Regions from separate parts of the Oceanobacillus sp. M65 genome, predicted to be linked through region 2. Evidence: riboswitches for the same ligand, from Rfam matches in the RefSeq annotation. Region 2 holds a riboswitch; the other holds the start of a gene.

Region 1 (4,334 bases), on a different contig from region 2:
CTTATTAAATGCACCTTTGGAAAAAATAACCGATGCATCTAGAGCTTATGGTTGGGAAGAAGGCATGATTGGTAAAGATGCCTTATTAAAAATATCCTGATAAAATGTCTTCCTCGTAGGAAGGCATTTTTTATTTAAAAAAACGAAGGTGATACATGAACATAATTTTCCAAAACTAATAGCAATTTAGTCTTATTTTTGGTACTATTTTAGTGGGACTTATGTCGAATAAGGCCGAATTTTGTTAGAGCTTACATTTTCGTCATTTACTTTGTTGATAGGGGTTAGGAAAAAATATGAGAATTGCCAGCACAAAGAAAATACATGCAGGGACGATACTTGCCCAAACCATTTACAATGAAAATGGCGTGGTTTTAATTAAAAAAGGCATGCGTTTAACAGATAAGCTATTGCGACGGCTTTTAAACAATGGCATTACATACATATACATTGAAGATGGCACAACGCCAGATATAGAAGTTGACCAGACTATTCCTGATGAGCTACGTCTTGAGGCAACCAATATGATTAAAGATACGTTTATCGAGCTTAAGAATGCTGGTTTGGGGCAACGCTCTTATATTCTGGATAGAAGGTCAAAGGAACTTACGAACGTAGTAGAACAGATTTTAAGTAACATACAGGAAAATGAAAAATCCTTGTCACTATTGGCGGATATTTTTGTCTCTGATAATTATGTTTTTCAACATTCTTTAAATGTGACGATTTATTCGCTTGCTATTGGTGTTGAGTTAAATTATTCAACTAAACAGCTTACAGAAATTGGCGTAGGGGCAATGCTACATGATATTGGAAAAATGTTTATTGATCCAAAAATCCTGCAAAAACCTGATAAGCTATCAGATGAAGAATTTGAAATAATTAAAGGGCATACGCAAGTGGGCTTTGATTACCTTCGTAAACACCAATACATGCCAACAGTAATCTCCCACTGTGCTTATCAGCATCATGAAAGACTTGATGGATCTGGTTACCCGAGAGGCATACAAGGGGAGGAAATCCATACTTATGCAAAAGTAATTGGAATAGCGGATGTGTTTGATGCGGTAACAAGCTCACGAGTATATCGTGAAGCTATGCTGCCACATGAAGGGTTGGAAATTCTTTATGCTGGAGCAGTAAATTTATTTGATAAAGAAATGATTGAAGCGTTTAAGCGGAGTGTTGTTGCCTACCCAAATGGATTAACAATCGAATTAAGTGATGGCCGTATTGGTGTTGTGATAAGGCAAAACACTAATTTATGTGATCGTCCAGTTGTTCGAATTCTAGAAGAAAACGGAAATCCGACAGCTAGCCCATATGAAATTGATTTGGAACGTACTGTAAACGTTACAGTAAAAGATGTATTGGTAGATTAATATTTAATTCTAGCCCTTTTAATACAAGCATAAGTTTGTGTTAAGGGGGTTTTTTTACGTGAAATTTAGAAAACGTTATGGTACAAGTAGAGCAACACCTCCAGCAAAAACAGTTTTTCTTTTTACAATTGTGTTATTTGGCCTGATGGTTTTACTTAGCATCGTAATTGTTGATAAGAAAATTACTCCAGTGTTGATGGATATTGCAGTTGTCAAAACCGAAGAATTTGCAACAAGAACTATTAATGCGGCTGTAAAATCAACGGAAAATATTAGTTTTGATGATCTCATGGATGTAAGAATGGATAATAATGGAAACGTATCTCTTTTAGGTTGGAATTCTGTTGCTGTAAACAGAGCGCTTCGCATTGCAACGAATAAGGCGGAGTTCTTTCTTTATGGAATGAATAAAGGAGAAACCTTGGATATAAATGATCCTGAGCTTGACCCAATTGAATATGGGGATACACCAGGAGAATTAGCGAATCAGGACCCAACGGTGGTGGAAATTCCAATTGGCCAGGCAACAGGGAGTACAATTCTTTCTAACCTTGGGCCGAAAATCCCCGTGCACTTTGAAATTGTCGGCAGTATTCAGTCAGACGTTAAATATGAAGAAAGAGAAATTGGACTAAATGGTGCGTTAATCGAAATTTATATCCCTGTTTCTGTTAATGTACAAATAGTAGTTCCATTCACAACCGAAACGACAACAATTAGCACAAAGGTTTATGTGGATTCAAAAGTTATCATGGGGGACGTTCCAGAGTTTTATAATCGTGGTGGAGGGGAAAGTAGTGGAGATGGTCCAAATATTTCCATTCCACGAAATGACTTGAATAACGACTAAGAGACTGGTAATATTAGATAAGGAAAATTCAATAAGTAAATCTTATCAGATCGGTGAGGTAGAGGAGCGGGCAATATTAGTAATCAGCTGGAGAATGACAACGATGAAAGCTGGTGAAAGGGTTGTTTGCCGAAGCATAATAAGGGTCAAACTTATTTATAGCTGGTATATCTTTGAAAAGGGGATATACTGTCATGCATTGGTGTGCATGGAGCACTATTGATCGAAATGGAGGATAACGTATGTTGTAAAGCAATGATAGGTTATTTTCTGTCATTGCTTTTTTGTGCCTTTTTATAAACTGGTAATTACTTCCAGAGGCAGAACTTGACAATCGCGGTATTCATACATTTCCCTTTACTACCGACCAAAAAAATAACGGAGGTAACAGCATGGAAGGGACGATATTTTCACTCATACCGGCAATACTTATGCTTCTTCTTGTATTGCTAACACGAAATATTTATGTATCACTTGGAGTAGGAATTATAGTAGGAGCATTGTTTATTCATCATTTTTCTATTCTCGATTCCTTAAAAGAGATTGGCACAAGTTTTAGCAACATATTTTTTGCAGATGGGGCGCCAAATACTGGGAATCTTCTATTACTAGGTTTCCTATTATTGCTTGGTATTATGACTGCTTTTCTGCAAGCATCGGGAGGCAGTAGAGCATTTGGGCAATGGATGATCCATCGAATTAAAACACGTACTGGATCACAAGCCATGACAGGTGTACTCGGATTGATTATTTTTATTGATGATTATTTTAACAGTCTTGCAGTGGGACAAATAGCAAGACCATTAACTGATCGACATAAAGTATCTAGGGCGAAGCTTGCATATCTAATTGACTCTACTTCAGCTCCGGTTACCGTAATTTCCCCAATATCAAGCTGGGGTGCTTATATAATTGGAATAATTGGTGGATTGTTAGCAGCAAATGAGATTACCGATATTCGTCCATTAGAGGCTTTTATACAAATGATCCCATTAAACCTATACGCTTTGGGAGCTGTATTGCTCGTATTCATTGTGGCATATTTCAAGCTGGATATTGGACCAATGCGTACCCATGAAAAGCGTGCAATGGAAACAGGGGAGTTAGTTGACCCTGAACAAAAAAACGTACCAGGCGATCTTGGAAATAAAATTTCCGCACATACTAACGGGAGAATTTATCATCTGTTAGTTCCTATCATTGTATTAATTCTCGCAACCGTTTTAGCAATGATCTTTACAGGGGCAGCTGCATCAGGTTCTAATGTGACCATCTTAACCATTTTCTCTAATACTAATGTTAACTTATCGTTATTTGTTGGTGGGGTTGCTGCTGTGCTTACTGCTCTTTTATTCCATCTTCAGCAAAGTAAACCAAGAGAAAATTTAGTTAAAGTAATCGTGGAAGGCTTGAAAACCATGCTTCCTGCTATCTATATTCTTGTTTTAGCTTGGATGATCGGTTCCATAATTGGAACGTTGGAGACAGGTCAGTACTTGGCTCAATTAGTAAATGACGCTTCTATAAGTTCGTCGATGCTGCCGCTATTATTCTTCTTGATCTCCGGATTTATGGCACTGGCAACTGGGACTTCATGGGGAACATTTGGCATCATGCTACCAATTGCAGCGGAGGTAGCGGCAGTAACAGATACAACAATGTTGTTACCATCTCTGGCAGCAGTGCTTGCCGGTTCAGTCTTCGGTGACCATTGTACACCAATTTCTGATACAACTATTCTTTCGTCTACAGGGGCGGGAAGCAACCATATTGATCATGTTCTAACACAGCTTCCATATGCTATCATTGTAGCCGTTGCTGCTAGTATTGGATATTTACTAATTGGGTTAATGAATCAAGTATGGCTTCCACTGTTGATCACACTCTTGATTATAATCTTAATTAGTATCTTCTTGAGTTTCCTATCCAAAACAGCTACTCAGAAAGAGTAATGGGAATTCGAGCAGTTTTCTAAAACGAAGAAATTCTTTATAAAAGGTTTCCTTAATAATATATTGAAGCTGAACGACTTTTCGATTCTAGAATGTATCGGAAGGTCGTTCATTTTTTATTTTTTGGGAACATAGGAACATTCTTAGGGA
Region 2 (4,334 bases):
ATTCGTGAGGGTGATGAAACAATTTCGAAAATTCATCTATTAAAGTGCTCCGCATCAATGTTACGATATACTTGGGTGCATACTCTTTTAAATGGATATTTTAATTCTTTAATATTCTCCTACATATTTTTTTACTACTTGCTGCCGGTCTTGTCGGTCAGATTTAGGGTAAATAAGTGATTTTAAAATTCGGTATTCAATGAGGTGATATTTTGGTAAATATATTGGAAAACGTATTTCAATTATCGGCTATTGTACTACTCTTATGCTCCTTCTATTTTTACCGACATTTTAAAAAGATTAAGAGAGAAAGGAAATTAACCGCAACTGAGCTTTCTGTCTATCTGATTACTCAAGTTGCTGCATTTCTATGCGCAGGGAGTTATTTCCTTCTATTCTTGGACAGGAACTTTGGTTAATAAGTATTTTTTTATCAGTAAAAATAGGAGGGAACACGATGGAAACGTTGGAAGAATATGTAGCGCAAATTGACCCACAACATAAAGAGAGAATGATAGAGGTTTTGAGTTGGGTAAAGGAAACCTTTCCTAATCTAAAGTCCAGAATAGCTTGGAACCAGCCTATGTTCACGGACCATGGCACCTATATTATTGGATTTAGTGTTTCCAAAAAACATTTAGCTGTGGCCCCAGAGGCGGTAGGAATTAACCATTTCGCCCATGATATTGTAGAGGCTGGTTATGATTATACAAAGCAGCTTGTCCGCATCCCTTGGGAAAGTTCTGTTGATTACACATTACTCGACAAGATGATTCGTTTTAATATGATGGACAAGGCAGAGTGTTCCACGTTTTGGCGGAAGTAAGGGGAAAGATGACCATAAACAGGAAATCTTTCTATATAATTTTCTAATTAAGGAGAAGTTTCGATGAATAGTAAGAAGAAAACAGGTATGATATTAGGTATTGCTTCCCTACTAATGGTGTTTATTTGCTTCATTATATTCCTCTTTAGGGGACCGAATCCTAATATTCATATAGACGCTACCATTTTTATTGTTTTATCAGCCATTGGAATTGTATTAGCTATCTTTTCTTGGATTAAGTCTAAACGACTTACCTTTTTAATTGTTGGATTGCTAGGGAATGGTGTTGTGATGGGGTTTGGATTTCTATTGTTATTAGCGATGGGGTTAAGTGAAGCAATGAATGAGGTAGACAGGAATCTTTTCTTATAGAAAGAATCAACTGGAATTTCGGTGTGAAAGAAATATATAACAAAACCAATCAACAAAAAACAATATTCTTGCAATTATAAAAGTAGACATGTATAGTTATACTGAAAAATTTAATAGTTACCTTACCAACTCGGTGAGGTAGAGGCGCGAACATTATCAGTAATCAATTGGAGTATGACATCAGAGATGATTGATGAAAGGGATGCTCGCCGAAGTGTAATAAGGGTCAAGCTTATTATTGCTGGGATGTCTTTTAACAAGAGGCATACTGTCATGCACGTCTGCATGGAGGACTACTGATCGAATGGAAGATACCATATTGTTAACAATGATAGGTTATTTTTCTATCATTGTTTTTTTGTGTGTTTTTTTAACCTCCATTGACGACAGAAAACGAATTTAGGATGGAGGTAAACTTAATGAAGAAGATATTTATCCCGGCATAACCAGACAAACGTCTTGCGTTTAAATTCAACCGCTATTTTAATTATGAATTTATTGGAAGAGAAGATAGGCAAAAAATGAATGCCTAAATATACTATACGAGGGGAAACTACATATGAAACTATCAACCTGGAAAGCCATATTACTACTCGTCTTATCATTTTCCGTAGTTTTAGGCGGAATTTTATATCTTGACGCACCCACCACGATTGTATTAATTTCTGCTGGGGTACTTGTTATTATTTTATCTCTCATTTGGGGGATTAAATGGAGTGAAATTGAAGAGGATCTTGTAGAAACATTAAAATCAATGCTTCCAGCGATATTAATTTTGTTAGCTGTTGGAATGCTAATTGGTGTTTGGATGTTGTCTGGAACCATTCCATTAATTGTGTTTTATGGACTGAAAAGTATTGACCCATCCTTATTCCTAATTATCACGGCAATTATTTGTTCGGTTATGTCCATTATGGCGGGAACCTCTTGGGGAACGATTGGTACAGTGGGTGTTGCGCTTATGGGCGTTTCCATTGGCCTCGGTATTCCTTTACATTACACGGCAGGAGCAATTGTAGTCGGAGCGTTTTTTGGGGATAAGCTATCTCCATTATCTGACACAACCATTATGGCGCCTGCTATGGCCGGCGTGCCAATCGTGGACCATATTAAACATATGCTGTGGACCACGATTCCAGGCTATATTATTTCACTAATCCTATATTTTATTTTAGGATTTCAATTTAATGGTCAAATTGAAAACAATGAGAGTGTGGAACTCATATTATCAACATTGAGCAATAATTTTACTTTAAATCCGATTTTAATTCTTCCACCTCTCTTAGTATTGGTGTTAATTTATTTTAGAAAACCGACACTTCCCGTATTCGGAGTAGGGATTATTGCGGGATGTCTGTTGGCGGTAATATTTCAGGGGAGAGAGCTGTTTGAAGTGTTCACTGCCTTAGATGGAGGCTATACTGCTTCCACAAACGTGCCAATTGTAGATGAGATACTTCAACGTGGCGGTATGTCGAGTATGTTAGGCACAGTCGCTTTGTTGATTAGTGCTGCTATTTTCGGATCTCCCTTAAAATCAGCAGGAGTAATACAAGTTTTACTTGATAAGATTGTCGAGTTTGCTAAGAGTGGGAAAGCAATGATGACCTCTAGTTTAACTTTACATGGCATTCTATTTACCATAACAGGTAGTTATTATGTAACATACGCCGTTATTGGTCCTATCATTAGTCCGTTATACGATAAATTTGGTCTGCAAAGAAAAAATTGGTCCAGAACGATGGAGGATACCGGAACCGCTCTATCTCCAATCATACCGTGGGGTGTAACAGGTGCATTTGTTGCAGATACTCTGCAAGTATCAACAGGAGAGTTCTTCCTCTATGCACCCATGACATACCTTGGAATTATCTTCGCGCTTATTTATATATTTAGTGGCATTGGGATTTCAAAAACCAAAGTAAATAAAGCAAATGCTGCATAACGTCAATTTACAGCAACAATACAAAGGGTAGCTTAAGCAGGCTACCCTCTGGATTTGTTTATTCATTCATAGACAATCTCATTCCCCCTTTAGCTAACAGCTTTTTAAAATAGATCAGATTACATGTTAGAACGGCAAAAATCAATGGAGATAAATATACTGCTGCTGAATCCCATCGATTTCAAGTAGCCATAATTGCATTAAATGTAGAGTATCTTCGATGATTAAAATTGACTACAAACTAAGGTTTTCTAGCTTTTAAATTCTTTCTTCAATAAATAATTTCGAATAAGACTTGCCAATCTAAATTTTATCTGTTATTCTAAAGAAGAATTATTTTTGTTCGGTCTCGATCTGAGAGGAAAGTATCGCAAGACACGCTTCACCTTTTATCTAAATTGAGCATTAATAGTAATAAATTGTGGGAATACCACGCAGGAGGAAACAAACATGCAACAAGGTACAGTAAAATGGTTTAACGCAGATAAAGGCTTCGGTTTCATCGAAGTTGAAGGTGGAGATGATGTATTCGTACATTTCTCAGCTATCCAAGGAGAAGGCTTCAAAACTTTAGACGAAGGTCAAGCTGTTTCTTTTGAAATTGAAGAAGGTCAACGCGGACCTCAAGCGACTAACGTTACTAAAGCATAATGATAAAAGGACTCTTTAATTAGAGTCCTTTTTTTTATGCTTTTTATGCTTAAACTAGGCTGGTGTACATAGAAGTTGAGCTAAATAAAACATGAGTTTTAACTTTTAAAATAGTTAAAAGATCATCCATTTACTACTTGATTAATGAACTTCTATCCTTTAAATACTAATAACTTTTTGTTTTTTCTGGGATTCATTGGCTGCGAGTGTAACTCTAAGAGTGTTCAGTCCATTTTCATAGTCTGACAGAATATACTTTTTATTTTTCGTTCTAACTGCTTCTATGAAAGCTTTATCTTGTTCTTCATAGAAATTTACTTTTGTATGGTGTGTTATAGTAAGGTCTTCCTCTACGATGGTTAAATTAGATCCGTCGAAGGATAAGCGAAAATTATTGCCCAGCAATTCTAATCCTATACGGTGATCTGGCTGGATAAAGGATGCATCCAAATGTCCTACTGCACCTGATTTCATTAAAAAGTTAACAGAGGTTACATCCGGGATATCAATATTAGGAATACCTAAAGGTGTAATCAGGCT

What was found. A riboswitch is a leader RNA that binds a small molecule or an ion and turns the genes downstream of it on or off. The one in region 2 is predicted to bind lysine.
Region 1: it holds a riboswitch for lysine, as region 2 does, so the genes downstream of both, ACTWPF_RS07210 (Na+/H+ antiporter NhaC family protein) here and nhaC (Na+/H+ antiporter NhaC) in region 2, are expected to answer to the same signal.

The regions. Positions count from the first base shown of each region.
Region 1 covers NZ_JBQQCJ010000001.1:1,526,018-1,530,351, forward strand. Annotated here, with positions in the region: gene ACTWPF_RS07195 (YunC family protein) at 1-100, shown strand, start outside; gene ACTWPF_RS07200 (HD-GYP domain-containing protein) at 297-1,382, shown strand; gene yunB (sporulation protein YunB) at 1,441-2,232, shown strand; lysine riboswitch at 2,284-2,459, shown strand; gene ACTWPF_RS07210 (Na+/H+ antiporter NhaC family protein) at 2,625-4,184, shown strand.
Region 2 covers NZ_JBQQCJ010000004.1:191,070-195,403, forward strand. Annotated here, with positions in the region: gene ACTWPF_RS16040 (iron chaperone) at 458-826, shown strand; gene ACTWPF_RS16045 (hypothetical protein) at 890-1,198, shown strand; lysine riboswitch at 1,330-1,502, shown strand; gene nhaC (Na+/H+ antiporter NhaC) at 1,758-3,143, shown strand; gene ACTWPF_RS16055 (cold-shock protein) at 3,594-3,794, shown strand; gene ACTWPF_RS16060 (Gfo/Idh/MocA family protein) at 3,954-4,334, opposite strand, start outside.